4 regions of the Sphingobium sp. B2D3A genome follow, and region 3 is predicted to be linked to each of the others. Evidence: riboswitches for the same ligand, from Rfam matches in the RefSeq annotation. Region 3 holds a riboswitch; each other region holds the start of a gene.
The links. A riboswitch is a leader RNA that binds a small molecule or an ion and turns the genes downstream of it on or off. The one in region 3 is predicted to bind cyclic di-GMP.
Positions count from the first base shown of each region.

Region 1: linked by a shared signal. The riboswitch ahead of M2337_RS05205 (hypothetical protein) and the one ahead of M2337_RS17220 (hypothetical protein) in region 3 are both predicted to bind cyclic di-GMP.
Region 2: linked by a shared signal. The riboswitch ahead of M2337_RS14385 (autotransporter domain-containing protein) and the one ahead of M2337_RS17220 (hypothetical protein) in region 3 are both predicted to bind cyclic di-GMP.
Region 4: linked by a shared signal. The riboswitch ahead of M2337_RS01720 (DUF4402 domain-containing protein) and the one ahead of M2337_RS17220 (hypothetical protein) in region 3 are both predicted to bind cyclic di-GMP.

Region 1 is NZ_JAOQOI010000001.1:1,121,699-1,127,024, forward strand. It holds gene M2337_RS05205 (hypothetical protein) at 1-1,028, opposite strand, end outside; cyclic di-GMP riboswitch class I at 1,231-1,308, opposite strand; gene M2337_RS05210 (TetR/AcrR family transcriptional regulator) at 1,480-2,082, shown strand; gene M2337_RS05215 (hypothetical protein) at 2,408-2,812, shown strand; gene M2337_RS05220 (efflux RND transporter periplasmic adaptor subunit) at 2,809-4,068, shown strand; gene M2337_RS05225 (efflux RND transporter permease subunit) at 4,195-5,326, shown strand, end outside.
Region 2 is NZ_JAOQOI010000001.1:3,101,477-3,106,802, forward strand. It holds gene M2337_RS14385 (autotransporter domain-containing protein) at 1-1,156, opposite strand, end outside; cyclic di-GMP riboswitch class I at 1,347-1,421, opposite strand; gene M2337_RS14390 (pyridoxal phosphate-dependent aminotransferase) at 1,721-2,863, opposite strand; gene M2337_RS14395 (TauD/TfdA dioxygenase family protein) at 3,685-4,575, shown strand; gene M2337_RS14400 (TonB-dependent receptor) at 4,778-5,326, shown strand, end outside.
Region 3 is NZ_JAOQOI010000002.1:100,555-105,880, forward strand. It holds gene M2337_RS17195 (type-F conjugative transfer system secretin TraK) at 1-708, opposite strand, end outside; gene M2337_RS17200 (type IV conjugative transfer system protein TraE) at 747-1,346, opposite strand; gene traL (type IV conjugative transfer system protein TraL) at 1,350-1,634, opposite strand; gene M2337_RS17210 (hypothetical protein) at 1,686-2,021, opposite strand; cyclic di-GMP riboswitch class I at 2,408-2,482, shown strand; gene M2337_RS17215 (hypothetical protein) at 2,525-2,746, opposite strand; gene M2337_RS17220 (hypothetical protein) at 2,807-3,241, shown strand; gene M2337_RS17225 (lytic transglycosylase domain-containing protein) at 3,378-4,073, shown strand; gene M2337_RS17230 (helix-turn-helix domain-containing protein) at 4,970-5,326, shown strand, end outside.
Region 4 is NZ_JAOQOI010000001.1:394,753-400,078, forward strand. It holds gene M2337_RS01705 (hypothetical protein) at 1-1,928, opposite strand, end outside; gene M2337_RS01710 (hypothetical protein) at 1,945-2,934, opposite strand; gene M2337_RS01715 (hypothetical protein) at 2,927-3,499, opposite strand; gene M2337_RS01720 (DUF4402 domain-containing protein) at 3,519-4,046, opposite strand; cyclic di-GMP riboswitch class I at 4,312-4,388, opposite strand; gene M2337_RS01725 (FAD-dependent monooxygenase) at 4,872-5,326, opposite strand, start outside.

The DNA of each region.
Region 1 (5,326 bases), on a different contig from region 3:
GCACCGGCTTCGACGCTGCCGCCAACGCCTAGCGCACCGCCGACCGAGCCGACCGTGGCACCGACCGTGCCAAGCACGCCGCCATTTACGTCGCCGCCCGTGGCCGTTCCGCCGCCAAGCACGCCGCCGCCTGACACGTCACCGCCCACGCCCACGGCGCCGCCGACAGACCCGACGGTCGAACTCACCGCGCCGAGCACGCCGCCCACGGCCCCCGTGCCACCGCCGGGCAGGGACGCGCCGTTCGGCAGCACATTGGCGTTGACCAGCGCCGGATCGCCGCTCCCCAGCAGTTGATTGCCGCCGAGCGCGACATTCAGCAGATTGTCGGAAATGCCGCCGGTGGGCGCCGTAATGTTGGTCACCCGTACATCGGCGATGCCGTTCACTGTCGCCAGCGCGGTATTGCCTGCGTTCAGCACGCCGGCGGATGCGAGCGTGCCCGTCGGCTGGGTGTCGCCAAGCACGCCGACGCCGATCGCGCCCGCTGTGCCATCAAGACCGTTGGTCACGGTGCGACCGCCAACATCGATGGACACCACATCGCCGACCACGCCTTGCGCGCCCTGCAGCAGCAGCGTGCGGCCCTCGCCGGCATCGACCAGCACCGTGCCGGTATCCTGCAGCACCCGCGTGATCGTGCCGGTCACGGGCTGCGTGACTGGCAAGGCAGCGGCGATGGGGGTGGTCACGCCTTGCTGGCCATCCGCGACGCCGAGCACGGCATTGCCGGCCGTCGCCAGAACCGGGGAGACCTGCGTAACGACGCCCCCAGCCAGACCGCCACCGGTGCCGCCGCCGCCATCGGCCGATCCGCCGCCCCCGGTATTTCCGCCGCCGGTGTTCCCACCGCCGGTATTTCCGCCGCCGCCCGTGTCAGTGCCGCCGCCGCCATTGTTGCTGCCGCCATCGCTGCTGCCGCCCGACCCGGGCGCTGGCGAGCCGACATTGGCGTAGCGGGAATAACCGCTGGTCTCGCAGGCGCTCAGCAGCATGGCGAGCGCGGAGCAGGCGGCTATGGCGGGCATGGCCCGGCATAGTCGTGACGTTCTGTTGGATCGGAATGTCGTCGTGGAAAGAACCTGAGCCATTGCGTCATCTCCTGTCAGGCTTGCAGCCGGGCTGGAGACGGAGCTATCCGATGGCAGGCCCACGTAGCGCGGAGCGGTGTGGAGCGATCATAGCCAGAGCGAGGCGTAGACACGCACACACAGCTCCGACCTCGGCTCCTTCGGCAACCCCGCTACCTTGAACCCAAGGCCGGAAGCTTTGCGTCACGGCGTCACCACCGCTTTGCCATTATCGGGATCGGAGTGATCCTGCGCTTGAAATGTCAAGCGCTGGAAAAGGTTCATGGAAAAGAGTCTGAACTTAACTTTTATCATGCCTGGGAGAACGTGCCGCCCGAGCGGGACCGTCCTGGCTCCCTTCGTCGCACCGGACTCGACAAGCCCGGCGAGGAATTCTATACCGCCCGATATGGAACAGACCGCCATCAGGGGTCGGCCCCGCGAATTTTGCTGCGAGCAGGCGCTTGCGGCCGCGTTGCGTGTGTTTTGGACCAAGGGTTATGAGGGCGCGTCGCTCAGCGAGCTGACGGACGCGATGGGGATCACCCGCCCGAGTCTCTATGCCGCGTTCGGCAACAAGGAGGCCTTGTTCCGGCAGGCGCTCGATCTCTACGAGCGGGAGAAGCTGGCCTATATCGGTCCGGCTTTGGATATGCCCACCGCGCGCGGCGTGGCGCAGCATCTGCTCGATGGCGCACTCTCCACGATTGCCGGCAATGGCCAGCCCACCGGCTGCCTCAGCGTGATCAGCGTCACCGCCTGTGGCGCGGAAGCGCAATCGATCCGTGAGGAAGTGCTCAAGCGCGGCGAGACCGTGAAGCGGGCACTGGTGGCCCGGATGCAGCGCGCCATCGACGAGGGCGAGTTTGTCGGGCCCACCGATGCGGAAGCGATCACGAAGTATCTCATCGCCGTTTTGCAGGGCATGGCGGTTTTGGCCGGCTCCGGCACCACGCGGGAGGAGCTGGAGCGCGTTGCCGAGACGACTATGGGGATGTGGCCTAGCCGCTGAAGCGCCTGGGGACCCAAGACCGATTTTGCGCGCTGCAAAATAAAATATCGGTCGGTACAAAAAACCGGGTTGACGCCTGAACATCCGATTAATATACCAGTCAGTACAGAAGGCGTGGGAGTGCGTGCGGCTTGGCCGGGCGCGTTCTGCTTGCCCGACTTGATTTGACAGCAATTTCATAGGTTCTGGTTTCGGGACGGACGCGCCGGTCGCGCACCGTCTTTCCCGGATCGATCCCTGGCATCCGCGATGCGCGCGCCCGGCAGCACTGGCTGTCCGGGGCTACCCCGTCGTGCCTGCCGGGGAAGCAGGAGGAGACATGGTGATGGCATATCTGGATCTGAGAGATGGCGGGGCACGGGCGATGGTCCCGGGTGTCACTGCATCGGAGGCTGCAAGCCTCCAGGTGCAGGATGGCCACCTCCTTCCGGTCGAGTGGACGATTGTCCGCCTTGCGCGGGAGGACGGTCTGTCTTCCCTCCGCGAGGAGAGCCGCCTGGGCCGCCTGCTGCGCCTCGTCTTCGGCTTCCGCCGGGCCATGCCGTTGGCGAGCGCGCGCCTCGAAGCGCTGCGGCGCATCGCGGTGCTGAGCTGGCACCATGGCTACAACATCGCCCCATCCGAGCTCGGTCGCTTTTACGAGGCCGGCTACACGACCCATCAATATGAGACGCTGCTCCGCCACATCGGCGCCCTGCGTCTGTCGATCAAGCGGAGGAACCGCGCATGAACATGCTCAAGAAACTCAGCCCGGCGGAAGCCACGCCCATCGACGCCGGCACGACGCGGCGCCGCTCGCTGACCCGTGCCGCCTGGGTGGCGCTGCCGGTGCTCGCCATTGCCGGGGCCTATGCGCTGATGCGCCCGTCGCCCCCGGCTCAGGCCGCGATGGCGGCACCCACTGTCACCGTTTCGGCCCCGCTCGCGCGCGAGATCATGCTGTGGGACGATTATGTCGGCCGGTTCGAGCCGAGCCGCGCGGTCGAGGTGCGTCCGCGCATTTCCGGCCAGATCACGGCCGTGCATTTCACGGACGGGCAGATGGTCCGCGCTGGTCAGCCGCTCTTCACCATCGATCCGCGCCCCTTCCAGGCTGCGCTGGCCGAGGCGCGCGCTGGTGTCGCCACGGCCCAGAGCGATCTCGCGCTGGCCCGCAGCGATCTTGAGCGCGCCGAACGGCTGGTGGCGGTAGAAGCCGTTTCCAAGAGCGAAGTCGACCGGCTCCGCGCCCGCGTCTCGGCAGCATCGGCTGCGCTGGCCGGTGCCCAGGCCCGTGCCCGCAGCCGCGCGCTGGATCTTGAGTTCACCACCGTGCGCGCGCCCATTGGCGGCCGCATCTCGGATCGGCGGATCGACCCCGGCAACCTCGCATCCTCGGGAGAGGGCGCATCCGGCACGTTGCTCACCACCATCAACGCGCTCGATCCGATCTACTTCACCTTCGAGGGGTCCGAAGCGCTGTTCCTCAAGACCAAGCGTGATGCCGATGCCGACGCCACGCCGGTCGAGATCAAGCTGCAGGACGAAAATGCCTATCGCTGGAAGGGCAAGCTCGACTTTACCGATAACGGCCTTGATCCGCGCTCGGGCACCATTCGCGCCCGCGCCGTGCTGCCAAATCCCGATCTGTTCCTGACGCCGGGCATGTTCGGCAACATGCGCCTCTCCACCGGCGCGCCAACCCGCGCGCTGCTGGTGCCGGACACCGCCGTGCAGACCGATCAGGCGCGCAAGACGCTGCTCGTCGTCGGCAAGGATGGCACCGTCGCCGCCAAGCCGATCGAGCTTGGGCCGGTTGTCGATGGCCTGCGCGTCGTGCGGGCCGGGCTGGATCCCGCGGATCAGGTGGTGATCGTTGGCACCCAGCTCGCCATGCCCGGCGGCAAGGTGCAGGTCCGCAAAGGCCGCATTGCGCCTGAGACGCAGCCGGCGACGCCTGCCGCCGCCACCGCGCTGATGTCCGGCCAGGCCACGTTTACGCGCTAGGTCGTGATCGGCTTCGCCTGAAGCCGATCCTGATCCGGTCCCTTTTGCTTTCCGCATGTCCGAGCCGTCAGGTGAAGCCGCCTGACCCGGACATGCTCTGAGCGCTGCCCCCGAGGAGATCTCCTCATGCGTCTGTCCCGTTTCTTCATCGACCGGCCGATCTTCGCGGCCGTCATCGCCGTCATCATCACGATCATCGGCGCGATCAGCTATTTCTTCCTGCCCGTTTCGCAATATCCCGAGGTGGTGCCGCCGACGGTGACCGTCTCGGCCATGTATCCCGGCGCCTCTGCCGAGACCGTGGCGGAGACCGTCGCCAGCCCGATCGAGCAGGAGATCAACGGCGTCGAGAACATGCTCTATCTCTCGTCGCAATCGACGGGGGACGGGCGCGTGGTCGTCACCGTCACCTTCAAGCAAGGTACGGACCTCGATGAGGCGCAGGTTCTGGTGCAGAACCGCGTCGCCATTGCCGAGCCGCGCCTGCCGCAGGAGGTGCAGCGCCTCGGCATCGTTACCAAGAAGACCTCGCCGGACTTCCTGCTGGTGGTGAACCTCATTTCGCCTGATGGCTCGCTCAATCGCGAGTATATTTCCAATTACGCGCAGACCCGCATCAAGGACCGGCTGGCCCGCATCGAGGGCGTGGGCGACGTGCAGCTCTTCGGCTCGCGCGATCTCTCCATGCGCGTGTGGATCGATCCGCGCCGTGCGGCGGCGCTGGGTCTGACGGCCGGCGACATCGTTTCCGCGCTGCGCCAGCAGAATGTGCAGGTCGCCGCCGGCACGCTCGGCCAGCCCCCCTCGGGCGGATCGGCCTTCCAGCTCAATGTCGAGACGCAGGGTCGCTTCACCGATCCGCAGCAGTTCGCCAATGTCGTCATCCGCACCGACGATCAGGGCCGGCAGGTCCGCGTCTCCGATGTCGCGCGCGTTGAGCTGGGCGCCGAGGATTACGGCACGTCGGCCTACCTCGGCGACAAGGACAGCGTGATCATCCCCGTCTTCCAGATGCCGGGATCGAACGCGCTGGCCGCTGCCGAGGCGATCAAGGCGGAGATGAACGTCCTGGCCAAGGACTTCCCGCAGGGCCTTGAATATCGCATTGTCTACAACCCCACCGAGTTCATCCAGAAGTCCATCGACGAGGTCGTGAAGACGCTGGTCGAGGCGGTGATCCTCGTCGTGCTCGTCATCATCGTCTTCCTGCAGAAATGGCGGGCGGCGCTGATCCCGGTGCTGGCGATCCCGGTCTCGC
Region 2 (5,326 bases), on a different contig from region 3:
AATTGGTGATCTGGACCATGCCGCTAAGTGTGTCTGCATCGACAGCCGCGATCCCGCTCAGCGATTGCAGCGTGCCGGTGTTGCTGATGACCACATCGCCAAGCGGCGTGCGCGCCTGAACTGCGCTTCCGGTTCTGCCGGTGACAATGCCGCTGTTGGTGATGGTGATTTTACCAGAGCCGGGCGCATCCTCGTCGAAGCCGGCGACGGCGAGAATGCCGGTGGTGCCCTCCGCAATGCCTGCGTTGGTGATGGTGATATTGCCGATCTGCGAGGCGCCCTGAATCGCCGGGCCGTTGGCCGAGATAGCCTCACCCTGCTCCTGATTGTCGATCACCACTTCGCCGTTCGGCGTCCAGCCGACCAGCGCCTGATTGTTGACCGAAGACACGTAGGCGTTGTTCGTGATTTTCGCCAAACCGTTGTAATTGACGACGCGGATACCCGCCGCCTGAGCCTCCACCTGGCCAGTGTTCGTCACGGTCACCTCGACCGGCTCGGCATCGTTGAAACCGCCGTCGGCGTAGATTCCCCGCTGGGTGAAGTCTGCGGCCCCGTTGGTTTGCTGGACCGTGATGGCCCCGCTATTGGTGATGTTCACCGATCCTGCGTTGGTGGTGGCAGAGATGCCATTGGTTTCCACGCCTGAGACCGTCAGCGCGGCGCCATTCTCGATCACGATGTCGCCCGCGATCTGGTTGCGAACCCAGATGCCACCGTTGCCACCCACGCTGTCAACCGTGACGTCCGGGCCCAAGGTGACCGAAATGTCGTTCCGACCCTGGATATTGGAACTGACGTTTACGCCGCCATTATCAGTGGTGCTGATCGTGGAATTGGTGATGAGCAGCGTCGACGTAATGTCGCCAGAGACTGTATTGTCCCACGTATAATAGCTGACGCCATCGCCCGTGATGCTCCACTCGTCCTGTGCGCCGTTCACAATGAGGCTGGTATCGCCTCCTTCAATACGAGCCTTAACCGACGAGGGTTCGCAGAAAAACAGGGTCACATTACCCTCAGTCTGGCAAATGCCAGGCTCGGCGTGGGCGGCAGATGCGCCTGCCAACATCCCCGCAATGCCGACGCTGCTGAACAGACCGGCCTTGAGAGCCTGCCGAACGGCGCCGCGCGTTTTGATTGCCTTGCCCTGCATTACGAAATCCCCTCGTGTGGGCCCACCGCCCAGATGATGTGAAGGGCAAACCGCCATGCAGGTGCGGTTCAACGGGATTTGAGACAGGATCGAAGCGCGACGACAGGGAGCGCAGCCTGAGGTTCAAACGAACCCCATGACCTTCTCACAGCAGGTTACACACGATATCCGAAAATGCTCTGTTTCATCCCCCGGTAGCCCCGCTACCCCATTGGGGCCGGAGGCTTTGCGTCCCGCCGTTACCGACAGTTTGCCCTTGTCGAAGGCGACGAACACCCTTGGGAAAGCCCGTGAGGCGGAGCCGTCATCTTCAGGAGGAATATTAACGTTAGCTGAGCGGCAGCGCAACAAAAAAGCCCGCCCTCGTCGAGATGACGCGCATGCAGATCGAAGCCATACAGCTGATTTGTCGTGTGAAAATCGGCACTCCCGGTCTGGAGCGAGGTCATAACCGACCCTGTCAAGCCGATAATCATGGTTAACGAACGCGCAAGCAAGACGTCGATTGCACTGCAATCCGCTCCTCTAAAATATGGTTGGGGACCACCGCCCGCGACGTGATCGTTACAGCCGTCGCTGGCCGGGCAACCATGCCGAAAGGCGCCGCACTGCCTCTTGCACTTCGGCTTCCGTGATCGCAAAGCTCAGCCGGATGAACCGATGGCCATTGACCGGATCATGGTCGACCCCCGGTCCCGTGGCGAGGCCTGTCTCAACGAGCAGCTTCTTGCAGAACGCCGGGCTATCATCCGTAAAGTCGCTGACATCCGCATAGATGTAGAAGGCACCATCCGGCGGCGCGATGCGTCGCAGGCCAAGGGCTGGCAAGGCTTCCATGAGAATGTCCCGATTGCGGGCATAAGTAGCGCGATGCGCTTCCAGTTCCGACGTGCAGTCCAGCGCCGCCAAAGCGGCATGCTGGCTGATCGACGGCGCGGTCAGGAACAAGCTGCCCATATAGGCGCGGGCACGCTCGACCATGGCGCGCGGCACATAGAGCCAGCCGAGCCGCCAGCCGGGCATGCAGTAATATTTCGAGAAGCTGCTGACGATCATCGCGTCGGCTGCGAATTCCCCCATCGAGCGGCAAGGCGCGCCGTAGCTCAGGCCGTGGTAGATTTCGTCCGAAATGACCGCGATGCCGCGCTCCCCGCAGAGCCGCGCAATCGCCTCCAGTTCGGCAGGCGCGATGATCGTTCCGGTGGGGTTGGCCGGGCTGGCGACGATCACACCCTGCGGTGCCGGATCCAGCGCCGCGAGCGCGCGCGCCGTCAGCTGAAAGCGCGCCTGCTCGCCGCATTCGATCTCGACCGGCGTCATGGTGAGCGCGCGCACCGTGTTGCGATAGGCGACATAGCCCGGCCGGGCCATGGCGATCCGATCACCCGCCTTAAACCGGGTGCTCAGCGCAAGGACCAATGCCGGCGAGGCGCCGCAGGTGAGCAGGAACTGATCCGGCTCCGCCGCTATGCCGTACCGCTCCCGATAGAGTTGGACGAGACGCGCCTGCAGCGCATGACTCTCCCAATAACCCATCGGATCGATGCCAAGCGCGTCGCGCGCAGCATCCAACGCGGCCTGCGGTGCCCCCGTGGAGGGCTGGCCAAACTCCATATGGAGAACCGATCGCCCCTCCCCGCCCAGGCGATAGGCCAACTTGCTCAATTCTATGGCCTGAAACGGCTCGACTTCCATCAGATCACCCATCGCTCGGTACAGCGCCGATAGTCGGCTCCGGCACAGATGCCAACGTTGGGGACTGCGGAAGCGGCCGAGTTTGAGAACCCGGAGAACGACCCCGGACACATTGATTTACGAGGAGAAAAGTTGAGTAGCTAGTATTGCGTGAAAATTTAAAACTCAGCTTCCTAACATATCCAAGAAAAGCTTTTTGATCTTCATCAGATTTAATATTTTTACCTTTTCCGTACCATCAGAAGCAGGGCACTCTGTGCCTTCAAAGACGAGAATCAAAAATTTCATGTTTTTGAAAATTAAAATCTGTTTAATACTCTATTTATGATTACTTACAATTGAATATTCATTGTCGTCTTTTGTCCTTTCAAATGTATTTCGGGGCAACTGACCGATGTAGATTGCGCGAAGCTAAAAGGCGACAGCGCCCTGTCGGCGCTCTTTGGCCGCCGCGGCGGGAGTCTTGACCGGCACAGCCTCCCACCGGGCGAGCCTATTACGCTCGCCACAAGGGTATGCTGCTCCTGGGCGAGATCGTCGAACTTGGCCTCGACGAGCGGGGCGATGGAAGGTGACGTGATCTTCAACGTTTCGAACGTTTGACCCAGAATTTTGACTTCTCGATACAACCGATCGCGTAGCGGACCACTCGTATTCGTTCACCCCTCGGCACGCATTTGATCAATTCTCATCGCCCTACCGGGTCATCCCAGAAAAAGCTGGAAAAGAAAACCAAGCGTTATGCATAAGGTCAATATAGTCCATGAACAACCGCACCGTTGCCCTCGTCAGGCCACGCCATAAATCTCGATGAAAATATCGGGAGACGATGCATGGAGATCAATCCGCTTCATCCGCTGTTTGTAGCGGAACTCATCGGCGCTGACCTTTCCAGCGAGCCGGATCAGGCGCTGGTCGACCTCGTGGAAGAGGCGATGGCGCAATATGCGGTGCTCGTCATCCGCGCGCAATCGCACATCGATGACGCGGATCACATTCGCTTCAGCCGGGCGTTCGGCCCGCTGGAACTCCCCCATGGCACGCGCTCTGATGGCGCCGCTCCCCGCAAGCGGATCAGCCCGCTGCTCTACGATGCCTCCAATCTTCGGCTGGACGGAGAGATCATGGCGCCGGACGACAAGGCGGTCGCCAACAACAAGGGCAATGAGCTGTTCCACATAGACAGTTCCTTCCACGCCATGCCAACCAAATGGTCACTCCTGCTCGGCCACAGCGTCACCAGTGAGGGCGGTGAGACGGAGCTGGTCGACACCCGGGCCGTGTACGACGCGCTGCCCGAGGATCTGCGGAACCGGATCGACGGGCGCGTTGCCGAGCATAACGTCTGGATCTCGCGCCAGCGCATCGGCTTTGAGGGCACGATGGCGCTCAAGGAGATGTATCCGGCGGTCACCCACGACATTGTCGGCCTGTCCGCGTCCGGCCGAAAGTGCCTCGTGATCGGCTCCCACGCGGACCATATCATCGGCATGGACGAGGCAGAGGGTCGCGCCCTGCTGGACGCCCTCGTCGCCTTCGCATCCCAGCCGCAATTTATCTATAGCCACCGGTGGCAGCAGGGAGACCTGCTCATCTGGGATAATCGCTGCACCCTGCATCGCGCCCGCCCGTTCGATTACTTCGGCGTGAAGCGCGATCTGCGTCGCTCGACCATTTGTGAATATGGCAACGAAATGTCAGCCATCGAGGCGCGGCGGGCCTGATCGGCCGCTGCGTACAGAGGTCGATATGCACAAGCTGAATAACGGTTATCGCCGCGCCCTCATGGCCGCTGTTCATGAGCGATGATATCCGCCCATCGTTGGATCGACACGCCGCCGGCTCGTCAGCCGCGGCCCACGCGCCAGCCAAGCTACCGCCCAAAGAGCGGCGCTTAGAGTAGCTGCGATTTCAAGGGAGAGTGATATGGGGCTCAAGACGATTTTTGGTGGTTCTGCATCGGCAGCCGTGCTGGCAAGCCTGTGCGTCGCGGCGCCTGCCGTCGCGCAGGATGCGGCCGAGACGGCCAGAACCGACGGTGACATCGTGGTGACGGCGCGCTTCCGCGAGGAACGCCTGCAGACCGTGCCGATCGCCATCACCGCCGTCACCGGCGACGAACTAGTGGCGCGCGATGCGCGGGACGTGACCGCATTGTCCAACACCACGCCGAACATCTATCTGCGGGAAGGCAGCGCTGCCTTTGGCAAGTCGCTCCAGTCGACCATCCGTGGCATCGGCGAGTCCGACTATCAGTTCACCATCGAGCCTGCGATCGGCGTCTATGTTGACGACGTGTATCACGGCACGGTGTTCGGCGGCGTGCTTGGCCTGCTCGATCTGGAACGCGCGGAAGTTCTGCGCGGTCCGCAGGGCACGCTGTTCGGCAAGAACTCGCTCGGCGGCGCGCTTCGGCTCGTTTCCAAGCAGGCGACCGGCAGCAACACCGGCTATGTCGAGGCGACCGCAGGCAGC
Region 3 (5,326 bases):
GCGTTGGTCTGCGTTCGCGACCACGACATAGGCGGCGGTTGCCTCACGGGGCCCGAGCTGCGGCCGTGAAATACTCACGGCATGGGCACCGGCGGGCGCGATGGCGCTCTCATCGAGAACCACGGGCTTATCGCCCTTGTTCTCGATACGAAGGACGCGGCCCGTTTGATCGAGGCCCTGATACTCAGCGATCAATTGCACGGTCAGCGTGCCGACCTGGACCGGCGCGAGCGCCGAACGGGAAAGCCGATAGCCGGGCATGACCTGTTGTGCGGCCATGCCCTGGATCAGCCGAACGGCCGCCTCGTCCGGATCGGGCGCCTCATCCTCCAGCCCTTGCGCGTCCTGGGCTGGTGGCGCGAAGGCGCGGCTGTTGGTCAGGAAGATCTGCTGCGCCTCGACCTTCTCGACCTTGCAAGCGAACTTGTAGACGAAGCCCTTCTTGCTGGTGCCGAAGAAGGACAGGGTTCCGGGCCGAAAGCCATCGGGCACAGAGATGTAGATGTCGCCGCGCGTTGGCTCGTTGACCACCGAGAAGTCGTCGCGAGGATCGAGCGTTTCGGTCTTGGAAACACTGGCGAAGGCGTCATCGACCAGGCTCACGCGCGTCAGCTCGCTCGCTGCCACCGTGCAGCGGACGCTGTCATTATCCTCGACGGTGAACTGCTGATCGGCCCAGACTGGAGATGCGGCGCACAATGCAGCCATGCATAGTCCCGCACAGGAGTATCTCGTCACGTTACCGGTCATGGCGTTGCCTCCCCACTGGCGTTGCTTTGCGAAGCGGGACCCGCCGTTGCGGGTTCGACGGCCCGGAAACCGATCAGGCGCAGTTCAAGACCGGTGTAGGTCCATTTGAACTGGAACGTGCGCTGGATGGCCGAGACCTCTTCGCGCCCGACCATGGTGTGCAAAACACCGGTTACGGTCGAGCTCAGGCCCTTGGGGTCGACCGTCAGCTTCTCCATCGTAAAGAACTGCGCGACGCTAGACCCACGCTGATCGTCGACGATCTTGATCAGCTCGCCTTTGAGCTTTCCGTAGGCGGAAGGATGAGCGATCTTGAGGACCTGGTTCATCCAATAGTCCGCCGACTGCGGCGTCCTGTTGAACATGAGTACCGCCGTGTCGCGTGTCACCAGTTCGAGATAATCGCGATCCATCGCCCGCGACGAAATGGTGACTGATCGTCCGGCGATCGGCTGCAGAACGATTTCGCGGTCCTTGACCGAAGCGGCGATCAGCGAGGCGACCGTCAGCACCGATAGGCCGGCACAAGTCAACGCGAGCATATTACGCTGGCGCAAGACCCTTTGAGCCTGCCCCTGACTATATTCCAGATCCATGCCTTACCCCGCCATCAATCGAATGTAGGAAGGCGGGACGGCGCTGAGCTTCAACACCTCACTCGGCAGATACCAGTAGGCAGCATTGATGAGCCAGGCACCGGCACGACCTGCCTTTGCCTTGCGTAAGCCCCACCAGCCCAATGCCCCTGCAATGATGCCGACCGTGAACTGCTGCGTGATGATGCCCACGACGAACGGTCCCACGGTCACGACAAGTTCGTCGATGGTCCAGGGGCCGATGCGCTCGGGCTCATCCAGCTTCGAGGGAATAGTGTATCGGTTCATAAGCCGCCCCGCCTGCCCGCCGAGCCGCGAAAAGCCCGGCAGGCTAGAGTGTCAGATGATCGCGGTGATCGTGCTGGTGACGATTGCGGGGCCGGTGGCCACGCCGATCCCAACGCCGAGCGGTACGCCGACCGATGCCATCTGGAAGCCGCCACGGGCGAGGTTCACCAGGCCGATTGCCGTCGCGACTATTGCGATCAACGTTCCGCCCGAACCCTGAAGGATGTTCTGAAAGAGCGTGGATGCCGGCGCGAATGTCGTGTCGGTGCCTGCGAAAGCAGGATTGATCAGATAGAACAGTGCCACAAGTAGCAGCGCGGCCATGACGGCCGCGTTGAGTGCACGTTCATTGTCCCGCGCAAAGCGCCGGGACATGGTCTTGCCCATATAGTTCTCCGATGTTTGCGAGGTGGTTCATCACCCCCGCAGCAAAATCGGAAAACATGAAGGCAGTCAGCAAGTGAAAATTGAACTGATTCAGCTCCAGAAATGATTTTCTAGCGAAAAATATCAAGAAATCGAATCGAGAGCCAAATTCTGCGCAATAAAATTTCTAATTCTGGCGGGTTTTCTCGCCACTATGGCGGGATTTCTAGCCGCAGTGGCTATTTTTCTAGCCAGTTTGGCGCGTTTTCTAGCCACGAACTGTGTTGCAAGTTCTCTTTGGCAGAATATCAAGGTTAATTTAAGCGTATGCCACGGATGTAACCTTGACCGATAAGCCGGGAACGTGGTTAGGAAACCCTGAACAGCCCATCCTCGGAACAATGAGCTGATCGAAAAGGCAAAGCGCTGGCGACAGCGGGACGCAAAGCCTCCGGTCTCACGAAGATAGCGGGGTCACCGAAACAGGGGTATTTCCGAAAAATGAAGACTGCAGCCCATAGCGGCTACTTCGCGGCGGGGGGGGCCTCTTCCCGCGTAAGTGCTTCATCGATCAACTGGCGAACGACTTCAGAGCGCGAGAATACCTCGCGACGGAGCATGGAGGCTTTCAAGCGCTCCATCAGCTCCGGTTCAACCATCAAAACAAGTCGATGCACCTTCTTTTCCATCCCTTCGCAGATGAAACATGCGTTGCGCTGTGACAACAATAACAGTAGTGCCAACATGACACAGTTTGCAAACATTGCAATGCTGCGACGTAGTGGCTTTTGGGGTGAGGCGATCTGATGATCGAGAAGTACCGAAATCTATATGGACGGGTGATCGCGCGTCGCTCACTCTCGCTACGCCAAATCAGCGAGTTGGTGAGCCAGCACCATAGCAGCCTGTCCGCCCTGCTCGAACCTGGTGGGAACCTCAGACCTCGATACGAAAATCTCGTCGCAGTTGGGCGAGCGATCGGAGTAGATCGCCTAGAAGCGTTCCTGGCGGTCGAAGTCCTCAACGACCCTGAACATTATCATGATCCGCGCCTCACACTCGTCTGCCGTCTCGTGTCGACCTTGATGAGGGAGTTATTCGAGCCAGACTCTGACGTGATGCCCGACCTCAATGATGGTGAGGTAGCGATGCTCTGCAATCGCATTCTCACGTTGCTCGGGGATCATCACAAGCTAATCCAGAGCAACCACGCGCGCTCGAACCTGATCTCTTTCCGCTAACCAGGAGAGAGCGATGATACGTCGTATCGATCCCCTCTTATTCCCTTTCGTAATTCTAACCTGCGCGGCCACCCCTCAAACTGTTAGGGCTGACGCGAGCCGGCAAGCGACTGTGCTTTCCTTTGGGGAGCGCGCGGTGGTTGAGGGGGACCTTCCCAGCCAGATTCGAGCCGGCATGATGATGAGCTTCTCAGAAGCCGCCCAACATCCAGCGCCCGAGGCGTCGCGGCCAACATCAGTGGCACCGTTTGTCCTCGCTCCCTTCTGGATGAAAGGGACAAGGGCTTCATCTGCTCGGCAAATTGCTATGTCGGCAAGCTCAACATCATGTGCAGCGCCAATATATCGGAAGTCTGCACTGCTCAACGCAGCAGCCGAAAAGCGCCGCGAGATGATATATCCGGTGGTGCATGACATTGCTTGTAGGTCCGGTCTTCCGGTTGGCCTCATGGATGCGCTGATCATTCAGGAGAGCGGGTACAATCACTCGGCAATCAGCAAGAAGGGCGCCTTTGGTTTAGGGCAGCTGATGCCTGACACGGCTCGTCAGCTTGGCGTCAACAGTTTCGACCTTCGTGACAATCTGCGAGGTGCAGCCGCATATCTAAAACAACAGCTCGACAGCTTCGGGCAGGTTCACCTCGCGCTCGCCGCCTACAACGCAGGCCCAGGTCGGGTTCGTAAGAAGCGCGAGATCCCCAACATCGAAGAGACCCAAATTTACGTCAGGCGCATTCTCGCGAATTGGTACCATCTGACTGGTATAGCGAATGAGAGAACCTCCCGAGCGCCGATCGCCTCAGCGCGGGCTGAAATTGTTCGAGTGTATTGATGGTCGTCCATCAAAGCTCGGCCATCGCCCAACGGTTTTGCAAGCGTCGTGCACGGTCCGCAGCGACAATTATCGCCGATCCCACGATTCTTTTGCCCGTATCGTCGGCGAAAGCACGAGATTCAATCGTGGCACGCAAACGGAACAGAAGCGCATGCTCCCGCCCGGTCGAATCTATTTTCCGGTTTTGGTCTCTGAGACGTCACCGCGTCTGACCGTTCGATCAAATGAGACCGCCGCGTCCGTAATGAAATGAAAGGGGGCAAGTGAGGACATAAAAAAACCCGGCCAAGGGCCGGGCTTTTTGGAGGATCAACGCAAGCGTCAAACCAGGTGTTGCAGCCGGACGCTAGCCTGACTTCCCAAAACTCGCAACACAAAAGCGCAAATTGCGCCGCGATTTTTTGCGTCCTCACGGGCTCCAGATTTGGAGTGACCGAACGATGTTCCATACCCAAATTGGAATAGCAGATGTGCCTTCGGCCGCGCTGGCCGAGCTCCGTAACGCCGGAATAAGCGACGATGACATCAGCACGGCGCATGCCCTCCAGCAGCGCCAGCGAGCCGCAGGCGTTCCGGTCCTTCCGCTGGCAGTTCTATGTGGCGTGAGGGAGCCTCAGCGCCGCATGTCTGGCGCCCTGAGCGCGACAGCATCGAGATTGGCGGGATCCCCCCCCCTCTCGCGGAAGCCGCACGGCAGCACGCACATCACGCGTCGGCCGGTCTGGGGCGGCAGCGTGCGCACTGGGGACGTTGCGGAGGCAGAGTTTGTTAGGCCGGTTACCACTGAGCAGCGCAAGCAGCTCACCCATGCATGTTACCGGATGTTTGAGCACGGGAGGAAACTCGCGGCCGAAGCGCGTTCTGGTCGCGAGCTTACGGCCGAGGAGCATCGCTTGACGCTATTCACGCGGTCATGCCGCGACATGCTCATCAGAATGCTCGATGAGCTTCACTATCGCAAAGGGTGGTGCAATCCCTCTTACGAGACGTTGATGCGGTGGACAGGTCTTGGCCGCCGCGCCGTCCACTACTGCATTCAAAGGCTTCGAGATCTCGGCGTGGTGGAATGGATCAGGCGCTACATCTACACGCGGGATCAGGAGATGGGTGCTCGCTCGGAACAAACATCAAACCTTTATCGTGCGCAGCTTCCTGCCTGGATCGGTAGATTGATCGGTCTTTTTGCCCCCGTTCCCGCGGACGAGGCTCAACGCCGATCAGAGGCGCTGGAGGAACATGCTCAAATGCTA
Region 4 (5,326 bases), on a different contig from region 3:
GGCAAGCGGACACTCAATCCCGCTTCCGCCGTCGTATCCCAGGTCGTTACAAATGATTGTCCGGCCGCGAGCCGCAGGGAGGAGCCTTCTCCGACGCTTCGGTCGACAGCCAGGTTAAAGGATCGGGCCTGAAGAGAGGGCTGCACATCATAGTCAAACCCGCCGCGAACTTGCCAGTCATAGCCCGGATTGAGAGACGCCGAGACATTTCCGGTCAATCGGTTCTGAGCCCCTGGCCCGGTCACGCGGTTATAATCCCAGCTGGCAGAGACCAGCGCACGGGCAACGGGAAGCGACATGTTCAATGTCCCATACACGGCGCTCTGTCCGTCCACATAGGCGTCTTGACCGATCCGCAAGGCCACCGGAATGATCGAGCGGTTTCCGGCCTTCAAGCCAAAGTCGAAAGTTGCTTCGGTTCCAGATCGCAGAGCGCGCCCGTCACCACCATGGGGGGCGGCGTCATCGACAAAGCCATTTCGGAATTCGGCGCGTCGTATCGTCGATGCGATCCCGAACGGCTTGCCCGCGATGCCCACGGCAGCAGCATATCCGCTCAGACTGTCTCGCGCTGCATCGCCCTGAACAGCCAGGCCGAATACCGAACCTCGCACGCCGGCCGAGAGGAGGAAGCGCGCGGCATCCTGCGTGGACGAATAGCGCGCGAGACCGACCGCGCCTGTCCAGCTTTCGGAAAAGCCGTACAGCACATTCAGCGTACCGACGAGCCGCCCAGCGCCCACGGATGGCTCCTGCGAGCCCTCGAAGCCAACGAGGGTCTTGCCCTGCTCGCCAATGCCAAAGTCGATAATCAGTTCTCCGGGAGCGGCCTGTCCACTGCCGACGGAAATGACCCGGGTGGTCTCAGTGCGGCTGCCATTGGGGCCATAATCCACAATCCGGATGACGTTGAGGCCACGAACCAGGGGGACATCGTCGAATTCATAGCGTCCTTCGACCGCCGTCGACTGCGCACCGCTCAGGATGTCGTTCACATAGATCTGGACGTCATGCCCACGTGCGAGCTCGCCGCGAATATCGACACGTTCGAAGATGCTCGCCTGCTCCAAAGGCCGGGTTGAAAACGCAAAGCCACGCGCGGCAACACTTCTGGGGCCTAGTGCGAGGGCCGGCAGGAATGTGTCGCCCAAGGAAGCGCTGGTCGCCCGCAGGGGGCCCAGCAAGCCGCCCTTCGGCTCACGCCGCTCAAGAAGCAACCGCGCCAGAGCTGGCTTCCCACGATCGTCGGAGGCGAGATAACCTTGAAACCCGGCGTTCAAGAGTGCGGCCGAAGCCCGCACGTCGAACCGCCTTTGAAAGGGTTGCCCCCGCGTATCGCAGCCCAAATCCATCGTTACATCGAAGGCGGGAAAAGACAGCATGCCAGCTGGCGCCGCCACCGAAAGAACCGGCTCCAGGACAGCGCCAGAATGCGCGATGCCCTCTCCCTGCGCCATCCGCTCAGCCCGCATCTGCACGGGCAGCTTTTCTCGAGCCTCGAGATTGAGCGTCAATTCCGACACATCCAATGTCATTCGAACCGGGAGCAGCCGTTCCATCAGGGAAACGGTCAGGTATATGTCTCCGCTCTCTTGCAGCGCGTCACCCGGCTTCAGTATGATGCGCGCAGTGCCCGCCCGCGCCTCACCCAACGCAATATCAAGGAAGATGGACTGGCGAGCCTGGCCCACCTGCCCCGTCAATCTGCCATCTGCCGGTGAAACCTGAACATCCAGATCGAGAAGGCGCGTCAGCGCGCCGACGGGGATGAGAACGATATCGTCGCCCACCTGAAGTGCGGGAAGCGCATCCGATAAAGATGCCCGGTCAAGGACAACCTCAAGCAGCAAAAGTTGATTATCGTCAGCGGCCAGTTCGCCGCTGTCCGCCCAAAGAGGAGTAGGCTGAGCAGTGGCGATCATGAGCATCAGTCCAATCCACAGGCTACGGCAAGGAGATCTGGCTCTGCGCAAGTATCTTCCCCGGAGCTGTGTCTTGGTCGGTGAGCACAACGCTGATTTGCTCGCCTCGCTGCGGATGAGAGCGCAGAGCGATCTTCACCTGTCGCCGCTCTATCTCAGGATAGACACCGATCCCGCGCACGACACCTAACGGCTCGTCCTCACGGCGCGCCTTCGCCTTCCGGATTTCGATATCGCCGAAAAGGGAGTTCGGCCCACGCCTCACAAGATCAAAAGTGACGACCGGCGTAGGGCTGTTCAGCTCAGACCCCGGCCCAGGGCTCTCCATCGTGAACCGTGTGTTTTCGATCGCAGCCTCAACCTGGGGCGTGCCGATGCGCACGATTACAGGGATGGAAATCCCAAGAACAGATGCGATGCGGAACGAAACCGCACCGGGCTCAGCATTCGCAGCCTGATCGGCGGTTAGGCCCGTGTCAGGTGGCGGCACCGCCGTCACCGTCAGATGCGTGCGATATTCGCCGGCGGGCCAGTCGCCGGTGCCACCTGCACGAAGACGGATTGTCTGCCCCGTCCCCGGCTTGAGCAGCACGCGCCTTGGCGTGACCAGCATCATGGAACGCGCTGATTGAAGCTTGGCACTGAGGTCTCTCACCTCCGGCGCGCCGTCTGCTTCATCCGTTGGGCGGATCTGGCCGGTGGGCAACATGACCCGGTCGACAAAGCTGATGTCATACACCCCGGCGGCGGTGCCCTGATTGAAGAGGAATATGCTCGCCGTCCGCCCCAGCCTATCAAAGGTGATCCGCTTTGGATTGATGTTGAGGCTGGCGCTCCCGCCGGCCTGCTCTGTCGTCGCAGGCTGGGCAGAAGAGGAAGTGCCAAAAGCGGATGGGAAGGCGCCAGCGACCAACGCGATAGCGATAGCGACGCTTTTGCGTTGGTTCGCAGATCGCGTGACACACTTCACGACGCCTGGCAGAGTCATCACCGGCGTCTCCAGCTCATTCATATTGCGCCAGGACCAGCAAAGGCCCGCCGTCGGGCCCGTAGCTGTTGCGCAGCGCTTTCAAAAGAAACGGCGGAACAGACAGAAGCCCATCGCCGCTCAGCCGGCCCATGAGGACATCCTCGAACCCTGAGGGACCGGCTTCAAAGGACGGGAAATTATCATCGCTCAGCGTCGCAATCGGTACCCTGAGCGAACCCCCTGTACCTGGCTGGACGAATGCTTGTGAGACCAGGAGAGAAAACGTCTGGTTGCTGCCCCCGGCGATTTGAATAGGAGCGGCCATGGAAAGCCCGGCGTTTTGGTCGCTCTCGTTTGACTGCGGCCCTGGCGACAAGATCATGACCCGGAGGCTCGACTGAAGAACCAGCACCGGCTGCAGAACAATGTCCTTCGCCGATTGCGTGATCGAAGCTGGCTCCACGATCGAAACCTGGCCTTTCGCAGTCGCTTCCGCCGCGTTCGCCTGTGAGGCTGCAAGCGCCGCGCAAAGGCACAGCGCTCCCAGCGCAGGAGCGGTCGCCCGCAACAGGCGCACTCCCATCCGGATGGATGATGAGACCGTCACGAGACGCTCCTGCCACAGGTCAGTTGTAGGCGACGGTCGCCGTGAAGCTGCCCGAGTAATTGCCAGAGGCCTGCGTATTGGGCAGGGAGAAGCTACCGCCGACGCCGAAGGTCGCGGTGCCAGCTGTGCCGATGGAGCTGGACAATGTGCCCGTTGCGGCACTCGGCGTCAGCGTGACGGTGATCGTGCCGCCGGGCGTACCGGTCATGGAGAAGCTGGCGGGCACCGAGATCGAGAAAGTCTGCCCCCCTTCACCCGAGACCGTATAGGCGGCGCGCGACGTCGTGCCGCCAGCGGCAACGGCGTCGCCGGAACCAGACAGGCTGCGATTGCCCGTCGAGGCATCGACAGTGACCGTGTTGGTCCCTGCTACCGAGGGTTTCACGATCGTGCCGAACGCAAGGTCGCTGGTTTTTGCGATCGAAATCGGCTGAACAATCCGGGCTGTACCCGTGGTCGACACAGATGCTGAGGACTGAGCGTAGCTTGCCGCCGGGATGGAACCCAGAAGCGCAATTGTCGCGATAGACTTCAAGTTCACGAACATGACGATGTCTTTCTCTTACTTGATATGCACATGAATTTAATCGGAAAATATCAGACCCCACCCGCCTTGGAGGCCCTCGGGCGGCATCGTTTCGCGGATCTTGGGATTACAAGCGGGTGCATCTGGCGAGCCAGTCGCAAGCAACTGGATCACGTGATGATCGGTAAGGGTGCTTGCTGACCGTCGCCAAAGACGGGCCGTTGCCTGATGAGGGCGGAAAGGATCTGGAAGGCGCGAGGACGACAGGTCCACAATAGTTCTCCGTTTCGGTAACCCCGCTATCCCTGTGAGGGACCGGAGGCTTTGCGTCCCATCGTCGCCGATGGTTTGCCGTTTCGACCGAGAATCTCGGGCGCTATTAGGTAAATTTTGATTTAACTATTATACGCTACACAGTCAACGCCTATGTGGTGAACGACCAGATGGAGAATTGTGCGACTACTCCCATGTCGAACCGCAGATCGAGTAGCCCGATTAGGAGCGCGTTTGTTTTCAATGAAATAAACGCGAGGTTTGGATCATCAGAGCCTAAGCAACACGCCAATAACTTCGCGGACTGAAACGAACCGACGATGCGGTTAGCTCGCGCCAAACCGAATTCCATGAGGATGTATTTCGTTGCCGCCGCTATGATCCTGATGAATTACACATCCGGGCTAAATGCCAAGGCCCGTCTCGCGAAAAACGCCGCTTGGGCTCCTCTCCCCCCGCTTCGCTTGTCAGGGCGTGGAGCGCGCGACGCGGCCAAGCGTCGGTCCTCGTTTGAGCGTTTGCGGGGTGGGGTGCGGCCTCAGGATGTCGGCGCAATGCCGGAGAGCAACCGCCTCAACCGGCAGAGCGCACGAAATTCTGGCTGATCTGCTGGCCGGACCGCGCCAGTCTGCGTACCTCGGGCAGCCGGGACGCTTCATATCGCACGAGCGCGGCTTTGGGGTCGGTCCGCAAGGCCGCCGGGTCGAGGCAGCGCGCGAGGGTGAGAGCATCTTGCGCGGCGGTTGCAAAGCCATTGCCCGTCATTGGCGTGCAGACATGGGCAGCGTCGCCAACCAGACACATGCGGCCGGCGACGAGGCGGTCGGGACAATATTCCACGACCGGTGTGCCGAGCACCGCTTTGCGGGCGATACATTCCAGGATCGCATCGCGCCAGGGCGATGGCCAGTGCCGGCGCGCCAGTGCGGCCAGCTCATCGAACAGTGCATCCGGCATGTCGTTCGGGCGTAGCGAATGCCGCACCAGCGGGCCCTCGACCGCCCCTGTGCTGCGGAGGATTGCGTTAT